DNA from 3 places in the Arthrobacter paludis genome. Region 3 is predicted to be linked to each of the others. Evidence: predicted binding sites of a transcription regulator. Region 3 holds the regulator's gene; each other region holds the start of a gene.
The links. Region 3 encodes LexA, which represses DNA repair genes until DNA is damaged. Its sites were predicted from a motif close to TCGAACANNTGTTCGA; they were not measured.
Positions count from the first base shown of each region.

Region 1 (7,038 bases), on a different contig from region 3:
GCCAAGCCGGGGATCGACGACGACGTGGAGGACGTGGCCCGGCAGGTCGGCGCCAACCACTCCAGCCAGGCCGAGCAACTGGGCGCGTGGCTGAAGGCCCAGGGCGAATCGACCTCCCCGCAGCAGGCGACCGACGGGCTTCAGCGCTCCATGGAGGGCCTGCTCTCCGACGAGGAGATGGACCGGCTCCGCGACGCCCCGGCCGGCGAGGCCGAACGGATCTACCTCGCCGGAATGATCGAGCACCACCAGGGTGCCGTCGCGATGGCCCAGCAGCAGGTGAGCGATGGGTTCAACGACCAGGCCGTCGGGCTGGCCCGGCAGATGGTCGACCACCACCGCGAGGAGATCGCCCAGATGGAGCAACTACTCTCCCGGTACTGAGCGCCCGCCGGCGCGTGCGCCCGGGACGCTCCGCCCCCGGGACGCTCCGCCCGGGGTCGCTCCGTCCGGGGTCGCTCCGTCCGGGGCGGATGCCATGGCTGATCGGCGGCGGGCTCCGCGTTCAGAACGGCGGGACGTCGTCGTCCGATGGTCCCTCGTGTGGCTTGACCGGCGAAGCGGCAGCGGCCTCCCTCGCGGCGACACCCCGGCGGAGGTCTTCGAGGCCGTAGGCCCAGACCTTTTCCGAGTGGGGATCGACGGGGATGGCCCGTGGGGACTCCGCAGCCGGGGCTGGTTCGCGCGGAGGCGGTGGCCCGTGAATGGCCCAAGGGATCTCCGGCGCGGTGATGTGGCGCCGGCCCGTGACGGTGGTGAACTCGATGGCGCCGCCGCCGAGCGGCGTGGAGCGCATGAGTCCGGCGGTGTCCAGTGCATGGTGGCGGGCGCAGTCGGGGTGGAGATTGTCCAGGCTGGTCTCCCCTCCCGCGGCCCACTCGATGGCATGGTCGTTCTCGCGGGCCGGCATGTTGCAGCCGCCGACGCTGCAGGTGGGTTGCCGGGCCTTCAGGACCCGCTGCTGCGCGCGGCTGGGTCGGTAGCGGGCCCTTCCATAGTTGGGACGGGCCAGAGCCGACGGCGGCGTGAACAGACCTCGCCAGTCGACGGCCGCTGGGCAACCCCCCGGGGGCGGCGCGGGAGACCCGGTGCACAGTGCGGCACGGATGGCCCGGCGCTCCCGGTCGGCCGGCCGGTACTTCCGGGCGGCCATCGCGACGATGGTGCGCCCATCGGGCCCGGTATAGAGGCGGTCCCAGGTCGCGGCGGAGGCGGCCAGCGCGAGGGCGGTATCCGTGTCGAGGGGTCCGTATCCGACGAGATGCGCCCCGCCGGCAGAGCCCGCCCGGGTATCGGCAGCGGCCGGTTCCCCGGGGTCCAGCCCATGCTCTGCATCGCCGCCCGCGACCTCTCGCCGAAGGACCTCGGTTTCCACAGCGGTCCCCGCACCAGCGACACCGCCCGCCGCCCCCTGCGGCAGCGCCGCCCATGACGAGCCGGACGACAACGCGGCGGGCTCCGTAACACCCGACGCGCCTTCGTCAGCAGGCTGGTCATCCCCCTCGGGGTGCAGCTCGTCCCGGCCCTCGACTCCGGGACGGGCCAGAATCTCAGACTGGCCTTCGCTGTCGGCGCTGTCGGTGTCGGCACGGTCGCGTCGGGCCCCGTCGGCGCCGCGGTCGGACGGGGCCCCGACAGCTCCCTCGAAAGCGCAGACGGGCTCGGCTCCGGCTCCGGCTTCCCTCGCGGCGCCCTCTCCCCTCGCGGCGCTCTCTCCCCTCGCGGCGCCGACGGCCGTCGCGGCACCGGTCTCGGCGGCGGAGTCCGTTCTGGTCGCGGTGGGAAGGCAGGTGTGCGGCAGGAGGACCATGACTTCCGCGCGGATGTTCTCCCATGCGGAGGCTTCCTCGGTTCCGAGGACAAGCTCCACGAGGACGTCGGCGCGGAGTTGCGTCATGGTGCGGGTTTCCCCGGGCTGGCTCTTGAGTTCCGCCGCGATGTTGGACAGGCGGTCCGCCACGGCGACGCCGTACTCGGCGGGGATCTTCGCGAAGAGTTCGGCCATGCCCTCCTCGCCGGGGGAGACCACGACGGCGCGGTCGGCCCGGTGACGCCGGACGCGCTCCTTGGCGGGACCGGGGCCGAGCTTTTGCCTGAGGGACTTGGCCGTCCGCCCCAGGGTCGCGGGATTGGTGGTCGGCGCCCTCTGGAGCAGTTCGCCCTCGAGCCAGGCGCGGCGCAGCCCGTTCTGGGCGAGTTCCCCGGCCACGGATCGCAGGTAACCCTCGCGAGTGGCCTCGTCGACGTCGGGCCCCGGGGGCTCCAGGGGTTCGGGCTGGACTTCCTGACACGCCTCCACGATGGTGCGGGCATGCAGACCCGAGATCGACCCCTCGGAGAGCGCGGCGAGGACCTGGGGATGCTCCTGCTCCAGGTCCAGAGCCTCGACGATGCGGATTTGCATGGTCCGCTCCGAGAGGTGGAGCGCCTGGGCGAGCGTGAATGCCAACGACGTCTTGAGCCAGCCGCCCCAGGCGGGCGTGGGGGCGCCGAGCTCGCAGCGAAGCCGCGCCGTGGCGTCGGCATCCGCCGCCTTTCCGCTGGAGCGTTCGGCCAGGTCGCTGATCTCGCGCTGGTGTTCGAGCCCCATGGCCTTGGCCGCCGCGGCCAAGGCGACGTGGGTATCGGACTCGAGGCACCGCCGCCGGGCCTCCAGCGCCATGGCGACGGCCTCTGCTTCGGCCAGGGAGAGCTCGGCATCCGGGGCAATCCAGAGCCGCCCATCGGCAAATCCGGCCCGCTCGGGCGCGACCCCACGAATGGGCAGGAGCGCGCCAGGACGGTCCGGGCCGGGAGCCGGGGGTGCGAAGTCCCGCACCCGGACTTGGGACGCCGGCTCGGCGGGAAGGCCGTCGCCCGGGACCGGCGTCCCAGCCGAGGCGGCGCCGCCACCGACGACGGTCGGGCGCTCGGCGCCGGCGCCGGGGGTACCGGCACCCGCGCCAGGGACACCGTCACCCGTGCCGCGCGCAAACCCTTCGCCCAAGTCCATGCGACCAGACTAGAAGAGACCTACGACACATTGGCGCTGGGTACTCAATTTGTGGAAAACCCGTTCTAGTCGCTGCCCCGTCGTCCACGCGAATCGGCCGCGGCGCGGCCGCCGCGCCCCGCAGCGCCGCCACCCGCGCCGCCACCCGCGCCGCGCCCGCGCTAGACCCGCCGCGCCCGCGCTAGACCCGCGCCCCGCCCGGGCTCGCCCGGCGCTACACCCGCTGCCCGGCGATGATCTTCTTCGCCGCGTCCAGGTGGGCGGTCGTGCACTTGCCGCCGTACCCGGCTTCGTACATGTAGTAGTCGTCGAGCCGGCCCACGCGCTGTGCGCCCATGACGTCGGAGATGCAGTCGGCCATGTGCTCGGTGCCGTTCGAATTGCCATAGACGCGGTTCATCGCCGCGTCCATGGCGTCGGGGTCGTACCCGTAGGCCCGGTACTGCAGGATGTGCCCGCATTCGTGGTACTGGACCGCCACGGCCAGGGCGTGGTCGGGGTGCAGGGACTTCCCCCTCGGATCAAGCATGGAGAGGTGGATCAGTTCCTCCACGTACAGCCCATCCCCGGTCCACCAGGCCTTGAACATGGCCCAGTTCAGGTTGTCCCGGGCGGCCTCGAGCGGCACCCCGGCGCACCACTGGGCGATGTTGGCCGCCGCCGCCTGGCCCCAGACGCCGATGTCCGTGGTCGACGTCGATGCGTAGGCCAGTTCGCCCGCCGGGACGAGCAGCGGATCGACCTTCGCGAGGAACGCCGCGGTCTCGGCCCTGACGACGGCCCGGGACGGCCCGAACGAGCCGTCCGCGTACCCCGCCGTGACACCCCGGTCCCGCAGCCAGGTGGCGGCCCGGTAGAACGCGGAGGACGGCGACATGTCCGTGAACGGGGACGTGGTCGGTGCCGTGAACGAGCCCTCGCCGCCCAGCCGAAGCAGGAAGCCCGCCAGTTCGCCACGCGTGACGGGGTCGCCGGGCCGAAACGTCCCGTCGCTGTAGCCGACGGAGATCCGCGCGGACGCGAACCAGGAGATCGCCTCGAAGTTCGCGCCGCCGACGGCGACGTCGGAGAAGTCGCGGATCCTGTCCGCCGTGTAGTTGGGCTTGACCTGCCGGTACAGGAACGCCGCGACCTCGCCGCGCGTGACCTGACGGTTCTTGCGGAAGGTGTTGTCCGTGTAGCCGACCGAGATGCCCTTGCACGCCATCCAGGAGATCGGGGCATAGAACGAGGAGCCCTCGGGCACGTCGGCGAAGTCGGGTCGGCCGCAGTAGCTGACCGCGGCGTACGACGTCCGGCTGACGCCGACCGCCGGGCGGTCGGTGCCGGAGACATGGGATTCGGTCGGTGGCTCGGCCGGGTCGGCCGGCGGCTCGTTCGTCGTGGGCGCGGCCGGCGCGGTCGTCGCGGAAGTGGACGACGGCGATGCAGCGGTCGTGGACTCGGCCGACGTCGTAGGCGCGGCCGGCGCGGAAGTGGACGACGGCGATGCGGCGGTCGTGGGCGCGGGCGCCGCGGTCGTCGCCGGAAGCGCGGCGGGGGCCGGGGACGCCAGGGCGGCGGGCGTTGCCAGGGCGAGCGCAGCGGCGGAGACGACGGCGGCCGCGGCGGAGCGCAGCCCCCAGCGGGGGCGGGAAGACGACATGGGCAGGCCTTCGGACGGGGGGCGGGCGGCGTGGGGCCGACCTGCGCCCGGCCCGAACGGGTCCGGCGCGATCCGCCCCGTCCATTCTCGACGGCGACGCGGCGCCGGGACGAAATACTGCGCGTTTCCTTGCCCACTCCAGAGGTTGGGCCGACGGTCGGCTGTGGCGGGACCCGGCGGCCGGTTTCCCCGCCGCCGCGGCCAGGCGGCCGTGGTGCCGCCGGCCCGCCCGTCAGCGGGCCCGTCGGCCGGCCCACCGACCGGCTACCGCTCCGCCGCGGCAAGCCCCTCCCGCACGGCCCGCCCTGCGGCGCGCATCGCCGCGGCGTCCGTCGCGGGGACGACGGCGGCGAACCGCGCCGCGTAGTCCCCCAGATCCTCGGCGACGGACCCGACGACGGCGTACACCGGGACCGGGCGTACGGTGGCGGCCACCCGGTCCATGATCGCTGAGACGATCTTCCCGCCGGCCGTCTGCGAGTCCAGCCGGCCCTCCCCGACGACGACCGCCACCGCCCGCGCCAGCTGGGCATCGAAGCCGACGGCGTCGAGCACGGTGTCGGCTCCGGAGACGAGCTCCGCCCCGTACCGTGCCCACAGGCCGCCGGAGAACCCGCCGGCGGCCCCGGTCCGGGGCACGCCGGTGGGGTCGCGGGGCAGGGCGCGGGCCTGGCGCGAGAGCCGGCGGGTCAGGGCCTTGACGGTCGCGGCGTCGGCGCCCTTCTGCGGCCCGAAGACCCGGGCCGCGTCCAGGAACGTCGTGGTCACGTCGGACAGGACCGTGATCCGGGCGCCGCGCAGGCCACCGGCCTCCTCGATGGCCTCGATGGCGCCCGCGCCGCCGTCGGTGGTCGCCGAGCCGCCGGCCGCCACCAGGATGCGGCGCGCGCCGCGGCGCGCGGCCTCCGCGATGAGCTGGCCCGTGCCGTAGGTGCTCGCGGCGACCGGGTCGCGGTCGCCGTCGTGCGGCACCGTCAGGCCGCTGGCTTGGGCGAGTTCGACGACGGCGGTGTCGCCGGCGATCCCGAGGACCGCCTCGACGGGCGCGCCCCACGGGTTCCGGGCCACCACCCGCACCGGCTCGGCGCCGAGGCCGCGGCAGAGCGCGTCGTAGGTGCCCTCGCCGCCGTCGGCGACGGGCAGTTCGACGGCGGCGCCTCCCGCGTCGCGGATGCCCGCCGCGATGTGGGCTGCGACCTCGGCGGCGGTGTACGTGCCCTTGAAGCTGTCCGGGGCGACGAGGATGCTCACCGGCCGGCGGCGGGCTCCAGCGCCTCCGGGTTCACCAGGTGGGGCGGCCGCTCCCCGGCGGCGATGGCCAGGGCGTTGAGGGCGCTGAGCCGGGACATCTCCGCCCGCACCGGGACGGTGGCGCTGCCGACGTGGGGCAGCAGCACCGTGTTGGGCAGCTCGGCCAGGCCGGGCGCCAGGGCCGGCTCCTCCTCGTAGACGTCGAGGCCCGCCCCGGCGATCGCGCCGTCGCGCAGGGCCTGCACGAGGGCGGCCTCATCCACCACGGGTCCACGCGCGGTGTTCACCAGGATGGCGCTGTCCTTCATCCGGCGCAGGACGTCCGCGTCCACGAGGTGGCGGGTGTCCGCATTCAGCGGCACGTGCAGGGACAGGAAGTCGCTGCGCTCCACGAGCTCCCCCCACGGCATCTGGGTGACCCGGCCTGCGAACTCCCCGAGCTCGGCGTCGGAGACGGGCCGGTCCCCGGGCGGGCGCGGCGCGAACAGGACCTCCATGCCGAAGCCGAGCGCCCGGCGCGCGGTCGCGCGGGCGATGCGCCCGAAGCCGGCCAGGCCCAGCGTCGCGCCGGAGACGTCCGCGCCGAGCATCATGTCCGGCTCCCAGCCGTGGAAACGGCCCTCGCGGACCATCCGGTCCCCCTCGACGACGCGGCGGGCCGTGCCGAGGATGAGCAGCATCGCGATGTCGGCGGTCGCGTCGGTCAGGACGCCGGGCGTGTTCCCAACCAGCATCCCGCGCGCGGTCGCCGCCGCGACGTCGATGTTGTTGTAGCCGACGGCGAAGTTGGAGAACCCGCGCACCCGCGCAGTGGCGACCAGGTCGGCGTCGATCCGGTCCGCGAGCTGCGTGAGGACGGCGTCGTAGTCGCCGCTCGCACACAGCCGGGACAGCTCGTCGTAGCTGGGGGTCCGCTCGAGCACCGTCACGTCCGCCCGTTCGGCGAGCAGGGTCGGGGCGGGCTCCGGGATGGGGGTCGTGACGAGGACTCGGGGCAGGCTCACAGGGCTCCTTCGCAGGACGGGACGGTGGCGGACGCCATGACCCATTCAAACGCTTCCGCCTTGGAGCGCGCACCCTGGGCGGCCTTCGAGCGGTTCGGCTCGCCCAGTTCGTCAAGCACGGATTGCGAAAGCCGGGACGCCTTCCC
Region 1 covers NZ_JBXAEW010000025.1:314-7,351, reverse strand. The annotation lists gene AC1Q5D_RS16790 (DUF305 domain-containing protein) at 1-384, shown strand, start outside; gene AC1Q5D_RS16785 (HNH endonuclease signature motif containing protein) at 506-2,992, opposite strand; gene AC1Q5D_RS16780 (S-layer homology domain-containing protein) at 3,207-4,637, opposite strand; gene AC1Q5D_RS16775 (glycerate kinase) at 4,902-5,888, opposite strand; gene AC1Q5D_RS16770 (2-hydroxyacid dehydrogenase) at 5,885-6,892, opposite strand; gene AC1Q5D_RS16765 (hypothetical protein) at 6,889-7,011, opposite strand; partial or broken gene AC1Q5D_RS16760 (transposase) at 7,038-7,038, opposite strand, start outside.
Region 1: the regulator LexA is predicted to act here: its motif matches at 3,045-3,060, upstream of AC1Q5D_RS16785 (HNH endonuclease signature motif containing protein).

Region 2 (7,038 bases), on a different contig from region 3:
CGTGGCCCCGACGACGGCGATGCGCATCGCTACGCCTGATCCGTGTCGCGGTCGGCGAACCCGGCCAGGGCGATCTTGCCGCCCGCGTTGCCCTCCATGCTGTGCCTGAAGGCGTCGGCCGCCCGCTCCATTGGGTAGGTGGCGGCGAGGTGGACCCCCAGCCGGCCGTCGTCGACCAGGGCCGACAGGCGGTCCAGTTCCCGCGCGTCGGGGCGGACCCAGACGTAGGAGCCGCCGCGGTCGGCCGCGCCGGGGTCGGCAATGGAGGCGTGCCGGCCTCCCGCGCGCAGGACGGCCATCGTCTGGTCCAGGACCCCGCCGACGAGGTCGGCGACGAGATCGACCCCCTGCGGGGCCAGCGCGCGGACATCGTGGACCAGGCCCTCCCCGTATTCCAGGGGTTCGGCCCCGAGGGCGCGCAGGTCGTCGTGGTGGTGGGCGGATGCCGTGGCCAGCACCCGGAGGCCCCGGTGCGTAGCCTGCTGGATGGCCATGCGCCCGACGCCGCCCGACCCGTTGTGGACGAGGAGGGTCTCGCCCTCTTCGTGGGCCAGGACGTCGAGGACGCGCTGCGCCGTCATCCCCGTCAGGGGGAGCGCGGCGGCCTCCTCCCAGGAGAGGCGCGCGGGCTTGCGGGCGACCATCGACACGGGCAGCGCCGTGAACTCGGCGAACGTGCCGCCGCCGACCGAGTCGCGCCGGCCGTAGGCGTAGACCTCGTCGCCGGGGGCGAACTCGGGGGTGTCGAACCCGACGGCCTCGACCGTGCCCGCGACGTCCCAGCCGGGGACGACGGGGAAGTGGACGTCCAGCATCGGGTCCAGGCCGCCGGCCATGACCTTCCAGTCGACGGGGTTCACGCTGGCGGCCCGGACGCGGATGAGGACCGAGGCCGGCGGAAGCTTGGGCATCGGCAGTTCCCCGTGGCGGAGGACTTCCGGACCGCCGTAGCTGTCGTAGTACATGGCCTGCATCGTCTGCCTGTGGGAACCCATGGCGCCCACGGTAGGGAGGCGGATCCCGACATGTCACGGGTAGCGGGTGCGGCGCATTCCCCGGGCCGCCCTGGCGGCCCCGTGCCGCCCGCGCCGCCGGCCGCCCGTGCGTCACCCCGGGAAGGCCCGTCAGAACGGTGGGATGTCGGTGGGGTCCTCGGGCAGGGTGGGAGGCGGCCAGAGGGACAAGGCCACCGGGCTGGTGCCTGCGCCGCCGGTGCCCGGGTTGCCGCTGCCGTTGGCGGGCGGTCGTTGGTCGCCGGGAGCGAGCTGCGGGCGTGGGGTCCGGACGGTCGGCGGCGGCCTGCGGGTGCCGAGCCGGGACTTGGTGCGGCGGCGTGGGCGTTGGTCCGGCGGCCGGCAGGGAGTGTAATCGTCGGGCAGGACCGTGTCGGCGAGGAGCATGTCGAGGAATTGCAGGTGCGCGAGCCGTTCCTCGGCGGGGTCGACGGGGACGTCGGGTGGTTCGCCCCAGTCGGGGTCGCCGGGCAGGGGGATCCCGGGGAGGTCTCCGTCCTGTGGTGTCGCCAGCTCGGTCCAACGGGAGAAGGCCGCGTCGGTGTCGTCGACGGAGGAACCGGGGTCCGGTGGCAGGACGCCGTGGGCAAAGCCGGGCGGTTCGTCCGCGTCGGGGGCGAGGGAGGCGATGAGGGCGTCGTCGAGCACCAGTGGATCCGTGGTGGCGCCGGGGCCGTCGCCGGCTCCGCGCCGGTACGGGACGGCCCTGCCCGGTGCCGGCGGCGGCGGTGTTCCACCGGGCTCCGGGGGGAGCCAAAGCCGGTCGGGGGCGCGGGTGGCCGTGGTGCCGAGGATGGTGGTGACGGTGACGGAACCGTCGGGGTGCAGTTCGGTCTCGAGCAGGCCCACGGATTTGAGGCGGTGGCAGCGGGGGCAGAGGCCTTCGAGGTTATCGAGGTCGGTGGCGCCACCGTCCTGCCACTCGACGGCGTGGTCGGGCTCGAGGCGTTGGCGGCGGTTGCAGCCGATGTTGCTGCACACGGGGTGGCGCAGGGCCAGCGCCCGGCGCTGTTCGCGGGTGGGACGGTAGGACTTGCGACCCATGGCCAGGACGGCCCCGGTGAGGGGGTCGGTCACGGCGCGGGTCCAGGTCTTGGCGGCGGCCGTGAGTTCGGCGGCCTCGTCCTGGCCGATCGCGCCGAGGCCGGGGACCTGGGGCAGCTCGGCCCCGGGGGCGAGCACGCACTCGGCCACGGCGGGCGGGGCGAAACTCGTGCCCGGCGACGGCGGTGTGGATGGCCCGCCCGGCCCTTGGGCCGCCGGGGTGGCGTCGCTGCCGGGGATGCCGGGCAGGATGGTGGCGGGGATGGTGACCAGCACGTCGGGGTTCACCGAGGCCAGTCCTGAGCTGTGGGCGCCCTCCAGGAGAGTGTCGGTGAAGACGTCGGCCCACAATTGCGCCCGGGTCCGCGTCTCGGGTCCGTCCCCGTCCCCATCCTCACGGTTCGGCTGCGTCTGGTCGGCCGTGCTGGCGGCGTCGTCGTCGGGTTCGACGGTGTGGATGCCGTCCCGGTCCGGGGCGGCGGAGTGGCTGCCGTCCCGGTCCGAGGCGGCGGAGTGGCCGCGTCCGTCGTCGATGGGTTGGAGCAGCAGGGTGGTTTGGGCGGCGAGTTTGGCTTCGATGGCGCTGGCCTTGCCCGTTTCGATGAGCCCGTCGATCCACGACATGCCGTTGCCGGCCGGGGTGAAGCGGATGTACCGGTTCTCGGCGGCCTTGTCCTTGCGACGGGTGAAGGAGTCCGGATCGAAGCGCTCGAGGGCCTTCTTGGACTTGTAGGTGATCTGGCCGGGGCTATGGCCGGGGGCGTACTCGAGCAGCTCACCGGCCAGGCGCGACCGGGATAGGGCGACGTCGCTGGCCTCCTGGTGGGCGGCGTCGATGGCCAGACCAGCGGCGAGCTCGGGGTCCAGATCAGTGTCTCCGGGAACGGTGACCGGGCGGGGCTCGATCCGGCGCAGTTGGGCCGCGATGGCCTGGGCCTGCTCGACCCCGATGCGCCCGGCCCGCAGCTCGCGGAGCACATCGGGGGCGTCGTGCAGGGCGAGGGACTCGTTCAGCATCCGGGAGCCGGTCTCGGGGGAAACCGCGCAGACCTGGGCGACGACGTGGGACGCGGCCTCGCCCCCGGAGTTGGAGAGCAGCCGGCCGGCCGCATACGAGATCTCCATGCCCTGGCGACGGCCGCGGCGGTCCATGCGGGGCTCGCGGAGTTCCTCGCAGGCGCCCCGGACATCCCGCAGGGCCTCCAGCTTGATGGACGCGGCGTACCGGGCCAGCGCCTCGGCGTGGTGCAGCCGGGTGGCCGCCGGCGCAGCAGGCGCCAGGGGCACCAGTTCCCACCCCTCGAGCCGCACCACACCCTCGTGATCCATACCTCCATTCTCCCCGAACCCACCGACAGAATGGGAACACACGCCCTACTGTGGATAACCAGTCCGGAGAATATCCGAAGAGAAGTTCTAGGAGATGCGGGGTGGGGCCGGAACGGACCGCCCCTACACCCCGTAGTGCTTGCGCAGCTGGTCGATCTCGTCGTCGCTCAAGGCCTCCCGCGGGGCCACGTGCGGAGCGTGCTTGATGGTGTCCGCATCGAACGCCAGGATCAGGTCCTCCACGTACTGGCCCTCGCCGAGGCGCGCGCCGGCCAGCGGCACCACGCGCTCCTTCGTCTCGAACAGGCCGATCGCGACGCTGACCCAGCCCGGGTGGCCCTGCGGGTCGAGGAACACGGTGGAGACCTTGCCGAGCTTGCCCTGGTTCTTGTCCCAAGCCATCGCCGACTGCAGCTGGTGCAGCTCCGGCAGGTCCGGGATGTCCATCGGATGGTTCTGTGCGGTCATGGCGCCTCTTTCCCTCGTCCGGTCTCCAAGGGCGGAAACGTGCCTCGTTCCCGCACGCCCGACGCTAGCCGCGCGTCCGCCGGCGGCCAAGGGGTGCGGACCAAGGGCGCACTGGCGAGCCGCGGGCGGGGGCGAGGACGACGGCGGCGCCGCCGTCGTCATCAAGCGTCACGCAAGCCGAAGCGTGACGCCGCGTGACGCCACGGACGGGCCGGCCGGGGCGTCCCGGACGCCCCGTGTGACGCGCGGTGACGGCCGATGACGGCGGCGGCCCGCGCATGACGCGGGCGCTACCGGCCGCCGGGCGCCGGGCCCTAGCGTCGCTGGAACCAACCGCAGCCGCGAAAGGACGCCATGACCGCCACCACCGAGACCCGCACGCCCTCCTACGAGGACCTCGCGGCCCCGTTCCGCCCGATCTTCGCCCGTCTCGCCGCCGGGGCCTCGGAGCGGGACCACACGCGCGAGTTGCCGCGCGAGGGCATCCGCGAGCTGGCCGCGGCCGGATTCGGCGCCGTGCGGATCCCGGCCGGCCACGGCGGCGCCGGGGCCACGCTGCCGCAGCTGTTCGCCCTGCTGACCGAGCTGGCCGCCGCCGATCCGAACGCGGCCCAGGCCCTGCGCTCGCACTTCGCGTTTGTGGAGGACCGCCTGGTCGCCGCCCCGGGCCCGGACCGCGACGCCTGGCTGGCCCGCTTCGTGGCCGGCGAACTCGTCGGCAACGGCTGGACGGAGATCGGCGCCGTCGCCCTGGGCGACGTCGCCACCAAGGTCACCCCGGACGGCTCCGGGGGGTTCGTCGTCGACGGCACGAAGTACTACTCGACCGGAACGATCTTCGCCGACTGGATCGACGTCTACGCCGAGCGGACGGACACCGGCCGGCGGGTCATCGCGGCCGTCTCCACGCACCAGGACGGCGTCGAGCGCTCCGACGACTGGGACGGCTTCGGCCAGCGGACCACCGGAACCGGCACGACGGTGTTCACCGGGGCCGCGGTGGCCGAGGAGCACCTCATCGACTTCGACACCCGCTTCAAGTACCAGACGGCCTTCTACCAGACCGTGTTGCTCGCCGTCCTGGCCGGTGCCGTCCGCGGGGCCGAGCGCGACTTCGCCGACGAGCTCGCCGCCCGCAAGCGCACCTTCAGCCACGGCGCCGCGGAGGTGGCCCGCGAGGACCCGCAGCTGCTGCAGGTGATCGGCGAGGTGCACGCGGCCGGGTTCGCCGGGGAGGCGATCGTGGCCCGCGCGGCCGAATCGCTCCAGGCCGCCCACGACGCGGCGCTCGCCCTGCGGGCCGGCACGCTCACGCTGTCCGCGGAGGAGGGCGTCAACGACGAGGCCGAGCAAGCCACCGCCGCCGGGCAGGCGGCCCTCACCCCGCTGGCCGTCAACGCCATCTCGCACGCCTTCGACGCCCTCGCCGCCTCCGCGACGTCCGTGTCCAAGAACCTCGACCGGCACTGGCGCAACGCCCGCACCGCCGGGAACCACAACCCGTGGGTCTTCAAGGCGCGGCTGCTGGGCGACCTGGCCGTGAACGGGACGCCGCTGCCGCGCGTGTGGGCGATCGGGGCGACGACGGCGTAGCGCCCGGCGGGGGCGCCGGCCGTGGGCGCCGGACCGCCGGGCGGCGTTGGGGGACGACGGCGGCGGGCGCCGGGAACGACGTCGGCGGGGCCGGTCCGGGAAGAACGTCCCGGGCCGGCCCCGCCGATGGTGGTGCTGCCTGGTCCTAGGTGCGCGGCGGGACGGTCCCGCCGGCCCGGCCGGAACCGGCCGGGGGAACGGGGCCGCGGCCCGCGGAGCCGGACGTGGCCTGCTCCTTTTCGGCCTCGGTCTCGACGCGGTTGAGCGCCTTGTCCCAGCGGCCCTGCATCGGCTTGATGAGGCCGCCGCCGACGCCGACGACGATCACGCCCACGATGGCGGCGAGGACCGCGATCAACAGCGGCGTGGTGACGGTCGTGGCGATGCCGATCTGGTTCAGCGCCGCCACGATGCCCAGGAAGACGATCGCGACGTAGGCGATGTTCGCGACCGGCCGGGCGTAGCTGCGGGCACCGAGGACGCCGAGGATCATCTCCTTCACCGCGTTCGCGATGGCGAACACGATGACGATGATGATGACGGCGACGAACAGGCGCGGCAGGAACGCGACGATCTGGTTGATGAGGTCGCTGATGGGGTTCGGCCCGAACGCGCCGAACGCGAGCTGCAGGACGAACAGCATGATCGCGTAGTAGACGATCTTCACGACGATCGTGCTCACGGTCATGCTGCTGCCGGCGAAGAAGCGGTTCAGCCCGCCCTTGTCGGCGATCCGCTCGAAGTTGACGGCGTCCAATAGTTTCGCCATCAGCTTGGCGATGACCTTGGCGATCAGCCAGCCGATGAGAAGGATGACAAGGAACAGGACCAACTGCGGAACGAAGTTCGCGATGTTGGTCCACGTGGTGGACAGTGCTTCGGTCATGGTTCGAGCTCCTTAGCAAGCCGGGGGGATGCTTCGCAGGGGTTGTCGCTCGTGGGCCGCGGGTACGGACCACCCATTTCGGTGTTGACCTCCTCGAATATGGTGATGACACTCGTCCTACCACCGTGTAATACACCCCGTCTAGGGCTTTCCTGTTTTTGTCATCACGGGTGCCATGCCCCCGCGCTGGCCGTCACCCCGGGAAGGGGGCGTTGGGCACGTCGCCGATGCCGTCGTCGTCCTCGTCGCCGTAGGCCTGCTCCGCCAGCTCGTTCGCGCGTTCCGGGTCCCCGTGGACGGGGATGTCTGCCTCGGTCACCGGCTCGCGGTCGCCGGCGTCCCCGAGCTGCTGGCCGCCCTCGGTCTCCTCGGGGTCGAAGCCCTCGTTCTCGGTCGTCATGGCCTACCTCCTGGTCGTGGGGTGCAGATGGGGCCACCGTAGGGGCGCCGGCCGGATCGGCCAACCGCGGCCGGAGCGGGACCGGCCCGGGGACGCCGAAGGGGTGGGACCACGCGGGTCCCACCCCTGGGATGCCGGGGAACGGAGGGTGTTCCCGCAGCGTCCGGCTAGACGCCGGCGGTGACGTCCTCGCGGCGGTGCCCCGCGGCGGCCTCCCACTCCTGCTCGACGCGGGCGCGGTGCAGCTCGCGCATGGCGGCGTGCTCGGGGTTGCGGCGCACGGACAGGTAGCCGAGGCCCAGCCC
Region 2 covers NZ_JBXAEW010000014.1:66,045-73,082, reverse strand. The annotation lists gene AC1Q5D_RS12980 (NAD-dependent epimerase/dehydratase family protein) at 1-27, opposite strand, end outside; gene AC1Q5D_RS12975 (NADP-dependent oxidoreductase) at 30-974, opposite strand; gene AC1Q5D_RS12970 (HNH endonuclease signature motif containing protein) at 1,125-3,386, opposite strand; gene AC1Q5D_RS12965 (PRC-barrel domain-containing protein) at 3,510-3,854, opposite strand; gene AC1Q5D_RS12960 (acyl-CoA dehydrogenase family protein) at 4,209-5,447, shown strand; gene AC1Q5D_RS12955 (mechanosensitive ion channel family protein) at 5,593-6,333, opposite strand; gene AC1Q5D_RS12950 (hypothetical protein) at 6,527-6,733, opposite strand; gene cycA (D-serine/D-alanine/glycine transporter) at 6,901-7,038, opposite strand, start outside.
Region 2: the regulator LexA is predicted to act here: its motif matches at 3,461-3,476, upstream of AC1Q5D_RS12970 (HNH endonuclease signature motif containing protein).

Region 3 (7,038 bases):
ACGGGCAGGTCCTCGGTCGTGGTCGCCTGCGTGGGCTCGCCCACCGGCTCGGGCGGGCCCTCCGGGGCGTCGCTGCCGCACGCGGTGAGTGCTCCGGCCGCACCGACCGCGAGGGTTCCGCCGAGGAAGACGCGTCGGGTTGCGCGGAGTCCGGTCTCGTTCATGGCGCCATTGTCGCACCGGGCGACGCCGATGGGGAGGGGCGACCGGCGCCGTTTACCGCGGCGCGGGCCGCCCCTAGGATGCCGCCGCGTGCTTCTGCTCGCCTAGACCCGTGCCGCTGCGTGGAATTGGTGGCCGAGGACGCGTTCGGAGGCTCCGGTGCGGTCCAGGTACGGGGTGATGCCGCCGAGGTGCAGCGGCCAGCCGGCGCCGAGGATCATGCACAGGTCCACGTCCTGCGGCGCGGCCACGACCCCGTCCGCCAGGAGTAGGCCGATCTCCTCCGCCAAGGCATCCTGGGTGCGCCGCAGCAGCGCGTCCGCGGAGACCGGGGAGGACCCGAACCGCATCAGGTCCAGGGTCGACCGCGGGATGGCTCGGCCCCCGCCGTCGTCCTCCCACAGCTGCCCGACGCCGTGGTCGACCAGGGCCTGCAGGTTCGCGGAGACGGGGTAGCGGTCGCCGAAGGCGGCGTGCAGGGACCCCTGGACGTGCTGCGCGACGGGCAGACCGACCATGGCGAGCAACGTGAACGGGCTCATCGGCAGGCCCATCGGGCGCAGGGCGGAGTCGGCCACCTCGGCGGGCGTGCCGGCGTCGAAGGCGGCCACGACCTCGGACAGGAGCCTCAGCAGGACCCGGTTCACGACGAAGGCCGGCGCGTCCCGGACCAGGACCGCGGTCTTGCCGAGCCGCGCAGCCGTCGCGAAGGCCGTGGCGACGGCCGAGTCCCGTGTCGCCGTGGTCCGGACGATCTCGACGAGCGGCATCACGGCCACGGGGTTGAAGAAGTGGAACCCGACGAGCCGTTCGGGGTGGGCCAGGCCCTCCGCCATCGCCGCGACCGAGAGCGAGGACGTGTTGGTCGCCAGCACGCAGTCGGGGGAGACGTGCCGCTCGACGTCCGCGAACACCCGGCGCTTGGCCCCGAGGTCCTCGAACACGGCCTCGATGACCCAGTCGCACCCCGCGAAATCGGCCAGGTCGGTCGTCCCCGTCACCAGCCCGGCGACGCGCGTGGCCTCGTCCTGGGACAGGCGGCCCTTCGCCGCCAGTCGTTCGGCCTCCCCGCGGATGCGGGACAGGCCGGCCTCGACCCGCCCGCTGTCGAGGTCCGTGATCACCACGGGCACGTCCAGCCGGCGGGCGAAGAGCAGGGCGAACTGGGTGGCCATCAGCCCGGCGCCGACGATCCCGATCCTCGTGACCGGAAGCGGAGGGGAGTCCGGCACGCCGGCCGGGCGCTTGGCCCGTTTCTGCAGCAGTTCCAGCAGCGCGTAGACGGAGTCGCGGAACTGGTCGGACGCGATGAGCTCGTCCAGTGCGTCGCACTGCTGGTCCGCGGATTCCGCTGGGGTCGCGGTCGCCGCCGCGGCGAACAGCGTCGCGAGCCGGTGCGGTGCGGGGGCGGCCGGGCCGGCCTTCGCCTCGGCGAGCGACCGGGCGTCGGCCGCGGCACGCTCCCAGCGGGCGGCGACCGCGGGGTCGCCCGGATCCACCGCGTGGGGGCGGGCGACGGCGGCGTCCCCGCCCAGGACCCGGTCGGCCCAGGCCAGCGACGCGTCCAGGAACCCCTCTGCGTCCATCAGGGCGTCCGCCATGCCGAGCTGGTGGGCGGCGGCGCCATCGAGGGTGCGGTTGTTGTTGAGCGCGTTCTCCAGCATCACGGCCACCGCCGCTTCGGGGCCCACCAGGCGCGGGAGCCGGTAGACGCCGCCCCAGCCGGGGACCAGGCCGAGATGGGCCTCCGGCAGGCCGAGGCCCCGCGCGGAGCCGCTGACCGTGCGGTACGTGCAGGCCAGGGCGAGCTCCAGGCCGCCCCCGAGGGCCGTTCCGTTCACGAAGGCGAAAGTGGGGACTCCGAGGTCCGCGAGCAGGTCGTACGCCGCGTGGCCCAGCTCGGCCATCCTCCGCCCGTGTTCCGCTCCCCGCAGGCCCTGGACGATCGACAGGTCCGCGCCGGCGACGAAGACGCCGTCGACGCCGACCACGGCCAGGGCGTCGATCTCCCCGGCGGCGGCGCGTTCGGCCTGGGCCGCCAGTTCACGGCCGAGCTCGACGAGCGTGCGCGGGCCGAGCGTGGCGGGCCGGCGCGGACCCAGGCCGTTGTCCAGCGTCAGCAGGGCCAGGCGCCGTCCGGAGGCGAGGGGCCGGTCCTCCACCGTGGTGCGGGTGACAGCCTCGTCGGGCGCCAGCGCGGTCAGGTCGGCGAAGCGGTCGAAGGCGAATGCGGTGTGGGCGGGCACGGGCTGCTCCTGGGGTTCCGGATGTGGTCCGCACCATACGCTACTGGCGGGTAACTTTCTCCGCAAGCACCGCTTCTCTTCGCGGGGCTTCGCTGCGGCTCCGGGCGCCTGGCGCGCTACAGGGAGCGCAGGACCGACACGACCTTGCCCATGACCGTCGCGTGGTCGCCGAGGATGGGTTCGTACTGCCGGTTCTGGGGAAGCAGCCAGGTGTGCCCGTCCCGCTGCCGGAACGTCTTGACGGTGGCCTCGTCGTCGAGCAGTGCGGCGACGATGTCTCCGTTCTCCGCCGTGCTCTGCCGGCGCACGACGACCCAGTCGCCGTCGCAGATCGCAGCGTCCACCATGGAGTCGCCGCTGACCTTCAGCATGAACAGCTCGCCGTGGCCCACCAGCTGGCGGGGGAGTGCGACGACGTCCTCGACGCTTTGGTCCGCCAGGATCGGGCCGCCGGCCGCGATGCGGCCCACGAGGGGCACCATGGCCGAGTCGGAGGCGGAGGCGATCTCGGAGACGTGCATCCCGTTCAGGGCCGACACGTCGCCGCCCTGTTCCGGGGCGTCCTCCGCGCCCGGGGCGTTCAGGGTGAGGGGCAGGAGGATCTCCAGCGCGCGCGGGCGCCGGGGGTCGCGGCGGATGTAGCCGAGCTTCTCGAGCTGGCCCAGCTGGTGCGTCACGCTCGACAGGCTGGCGAGCCCCACCATGTCCCCGATCTCACGCATCGACGGCGGGTACCCGTTGGCCGCCACCGAGCGCTGGATGGTCTCGAGGATCTTGCGTTGGCGCAGCGTCAGGCTCTTCGGGGCGCCCTTCCGCGTGGGGGTTCCGGGTGTGCTCATGCCGTCCGCCGTTCTCTCCGCCGGCCTGCCCGGCCGGCCCCAACTTGTCGGTGGCCGCTGGTGGGGTGTCGCCCATGGACCGTTGCTCCCACGCTATCCCAGCCCAAGAGGCGATTCAAAGGTTTATTCGAACGTGTCTCGACATCCATCGAGCATCGGTGCTACAACTGAACCCAGCAGTTTTCGAAAAGATGTTCGAAGCCCTGATTTCGAATGTTTCGAACAGCAGGACCGCCGGCCCGGCCGGCGCCAATCGGAAAGGCAAGACCATGGCACAGATCGCCATCGCGGCCCCTGTCTCCCTGGGGATGCACTCCGTTCGCACGCCACTGCCCGCCGCCCCTGGACCGCTGCGCCTGACCCGGCGCGGCCGGCTCCTGCTCATCGGCCTACCCGTCATGCTCGGGGCCGCCGCCCTGATGCTCGTGCTCGGCGCCTTCACGGCTCCCGTCGTCGCAGGCTCGGGGGCGCCGGCGCCCGTCCAGGCGACCACCGTTCCTGTCGCCGAGGGCGATTCGCTGTGGTCGATCGCCGCGGAGGTGGCGCCGGAGCGCGAGCCGCGCGCCGTCATCGCCGAGATCGCCGAACTCAACAACCTGAGCGGCTCCGCCCTCGTCCCCGGCCAGGAGCTGCTGGTCCCCGTCGGATCCTGACCGGCGGCGCCCGCGAATGTTACCCGGGCCCGCCGCCAAGGCGCGTCCGGATTCGGGGCCAGACGGCGCCGGTGCCTAGAATCGAGCGGTGAGTGAGCAGCTAGAACGTCTCTCCCGTCTCCCCCTCCGCGACAACCTGCGGGGGCTGGAGCCCTACGGCGCCCCGCAGCTGGACGTGCCGATCCAGCTGAACGTCAACGAGAACACGCACCCGCTTCCGCCCCAGGTCCGCAGGGCCATTGCGGAGGAGGTCGAGCTCGCGGCCGGCGGCCTCAACCGGTATCCGGACCGCGAGTTCAGCGAACTCCGGCAGCGGCTCGCCGACTATCTCGGCCACGGCCTGGGCCCAGCGAACATCTGGGCGGCCAACGGCTCCAACGAGGTGCTCCAGCAGATCCTCCAGGCCTTCGGGGGCCCGGGGCGCAGCCTGCTCTCGTTCCCCCCGACGTACTCCATGTACCCGCTGCTGGCCAGCGGAACCGACACCCGGTACATCGCCGGGCGGCGGGCCGGGGACTTCGGCCTCAGCGCATCCGACGCGGCGGCCCAGGTGGCAGAACACGCGCCGAACGTCGTCTTCCTCTGCTCCCCGAACAACCCCACGGGCACGGCACTCGGCCTCGATGTCGTGGACGCCGTCTACGCCGCCGGGGAGGCGAGCAACGCGGTCGTCGTGGTCGACGAGGCCTACGCGGAGTTCGCCAAGAACGGCACGCCGTCGGCCCTGACCCTGCTGCCCGGGCGCGAGCGGCTCGTCGTGTCGCGCACCATGAGCAAGGCATTCGCACTCGCCGGCGCGCGCCTGGGCTACCTCGCCGCCGCGCCGGAGATCGCCGACGCCCTGCGGCTGGTCCGGCTGCCGTACCACCTCTCCGCGGTCACGCAGGCCACGGCCAACGCGGCCCTGCGCCACGTCGACGCGCTCCTGGCGAACGTCGAGGACATCAAGATGCAGCGCGACCGCATTGTCGACGAGCTCAAGCGCCTCGGACTCGAGCCCGCCGAGAGCGACTCGAACTTCGTCTTCTTCGGCGGCCTCGAGAACCCGCAGGCCATCTGGCAGGGGCTGCTCGAGCGCGGCGTCATCGTCCGCGACGTCGGCATCCACGGACACCTGCGGGTCACCGCGGGGACCGAGGCGGAGACCTCGGCGTTTCTCGAGGGCCTCGGGGAGCTGCTCGGCGCGGACCGGGCCCGCCGGTAGACTGGTGGGGCCCGCACGGGCCCCGAAACCCAAAGGAAGCAATGCCTGCAGAACTGATCAGCGGCCGCCGGGCCCGCATGGAGCGGGTCACAAGCGAGTCGAGCGTCTACGTCGAGCTGGACCTGGACGGCACCGGCACCTCGGAGATCGGCACCACCGTGCCGTTCTACGACCACATGCTCACGGCGCTGTCCAAGCACTCCCTGATCGACCTGACCGTCCGGGCCTCCGGCGACACCAACATCGACGTCCACCACACGGTGGAGGACGTCGCGATCGCGCTGGGCGAGGCGCTGCGGACCGCGCTCGGCAACAAGGCGGGGATCCGCCGGTTCGGCCAGGCGGCCGTGCCGCTGGACGAGGCCCTGGCCAGCGCCGTCGTCGACATCTCCGGCCGGCCCTACCTCGTCCACGGCGGCGAGCCCGCGGGCCAGGAGTACCACTTGATCGGCGGCCACTTCACCGGGTCGCTGACGCGCCACGTGTTCGAGGCCCTGACCCTGCACGCGCAGATTTGCCTGCACATGCAGGTCGTGTCCGGCCGCGATCCGCACCACATCGTCGAGGCGCAGTTCAAGGCCTTCGCCCGGGCGCTCCGGGAGGCCGTCGAACCGGATCCGCGCACCGGCGGGGCGATCCCGTCCACGAAGGGCGCGCTCTAGGTGGCCGGGCGGAAGGTCACCGTCCTCGACTACGGGTCCGGGAACGTCCGGTCGGCGGTCCGGGCGCTCGAGCGCGTCGGCGCCGACGTCACGCTCAGCGCCGACCCCGCCGCCGTCGCGGGCGCGGACGGACTCGTCGTCCCGGGCGTGGGCGCCTTCGCCGCGGTCATGGAGGCACTGAGGGACTCCGGCGCGGTCCGGCACATCGGCCGGCGGATCGCGGGCGGTCGCCCGGTGTTGGGCATCTGCGTCGGCCACCAGGTCATGTTCGAGGAGGGCGTCGAGCACGGAGTCCGGACCCAGGGCCTGGGGGAGTGGCCGGGCAGCGTTGAGCTGCTCGACGCCCCCGTGGTCCCGCACATGGGTTGGAACACGGTCGAGGCCCCCGAGGACAGCCGCCTCTTCGAGGGCATCCGGGACGAGCGTTTCTACTTCGTCCACTCCTACGCCGTCCAGCGCTGGGACTTCGAGGTCGGCCAGCCGAAGATGCGCCCGCCGGCGGTCACCTGGGCCCGGCACGGGGCGCGCTTCATCGCCGCCGTCGAGAACGGCCCCCTCAGCGCCGTGCAGTTCCACCCCGAGAAGTCCGGCGACGCCGGCGCCGCGCTGCTGCGCAACTGGCTCGGCACCCTCTGATGTACAGCATCCTGCTGATGGCCCTGGCGGGGCTGCTCGCCGGCGGCGCCATCTCGCTGCGCCAGCAGAAGGCCCACCGCTCCTGGACTATCGCCTGCTGGGTCCTGGCGGGCCTGGCCCTGTTGGCCGCATACGTCCTGACCCTCTGACCACCACCGAAGACCCGAACGCGAAAGGGCGCCCATGGCCACCGAAGATACCCCCGTGCTCGAACTGCTCCCCGCCGTCGACGTCGCCGACGGACAGGCCGTGCGCCTGGTCCAGGGCGAGGCCGGCAGCGAGACCGGCTACGGCGACCCGCTCGAGGCCGCCCTGGCGTGGCAGGAGGCCGGGGCCGAGTGGGTGCACCTCGTGGACCTCGATGCTGCGTTCGGCCGGGGCCAGAACACGGAGGTCCTCCGCCGCGTCTCCGACGAGCTCTCCATCCGCGTCGAGCTCTCCGGCGGGATCCGCGACGACGCGTCGCTCGAGCGCGCCCTGGAGTTCGGCGCGGCCCGCGTGAACCTGGGCACCGCGGCCCTGGAGAACCCGGAGTGGACGGCCCGGGCCATCGAGCGCCACGGCGACGCGATCGCGGTCGGCCTCGACGTGCGCGGCACGACGCTGGCCGCCCGCGGCTGGACGCAGGAGGGCGGC
Region 3 covers NZ_JBXAEW010000002.1:256,385-263,422, forward strand. The annotation lists gene AC1Q5D_RS02630 (QcrA and Rieske domain-containing protein) at 1-164, opposite strand, end outside; gene AC1Q5D_RS02635 (3-hydroxyacyl-CoA dehydrogenase NAD-binding domain-containing protein) at 267-2,408, opposite strand; gene lexA (transcriptional repressor LexA) at 2,525-3,247, opposite strand; gene AC1Q5D_RS02645 (LysM peptidoglycan-binding domain-containing protein) at 3,517-3,900, shown strand; gene AC1Q5D_RS02650 (histidinol-phosphate transaminase) at 3,989-5,104, shown strand; gene hisB (imidazoleglycerol-phosphate dehydratase HisB) at 5,146-5,766, shown strand; gene hisH (imidazole glycerol phosphate synthase subunit HisH) at 5,767-6,402, shown strand; gene AC1Q5D_RS02665 (hypothetical protein) at 6,402-6,551, shown strand; gene priA (bifunctional 1-(5-phosphoribosyl)-5-((5-phosphoribosylamino)methylideneamino)imidazole-4-carboxamide isomerase/phosphoribosylanthranilate isomerase PriA) at 6,586-7,038, shown strand, end outside.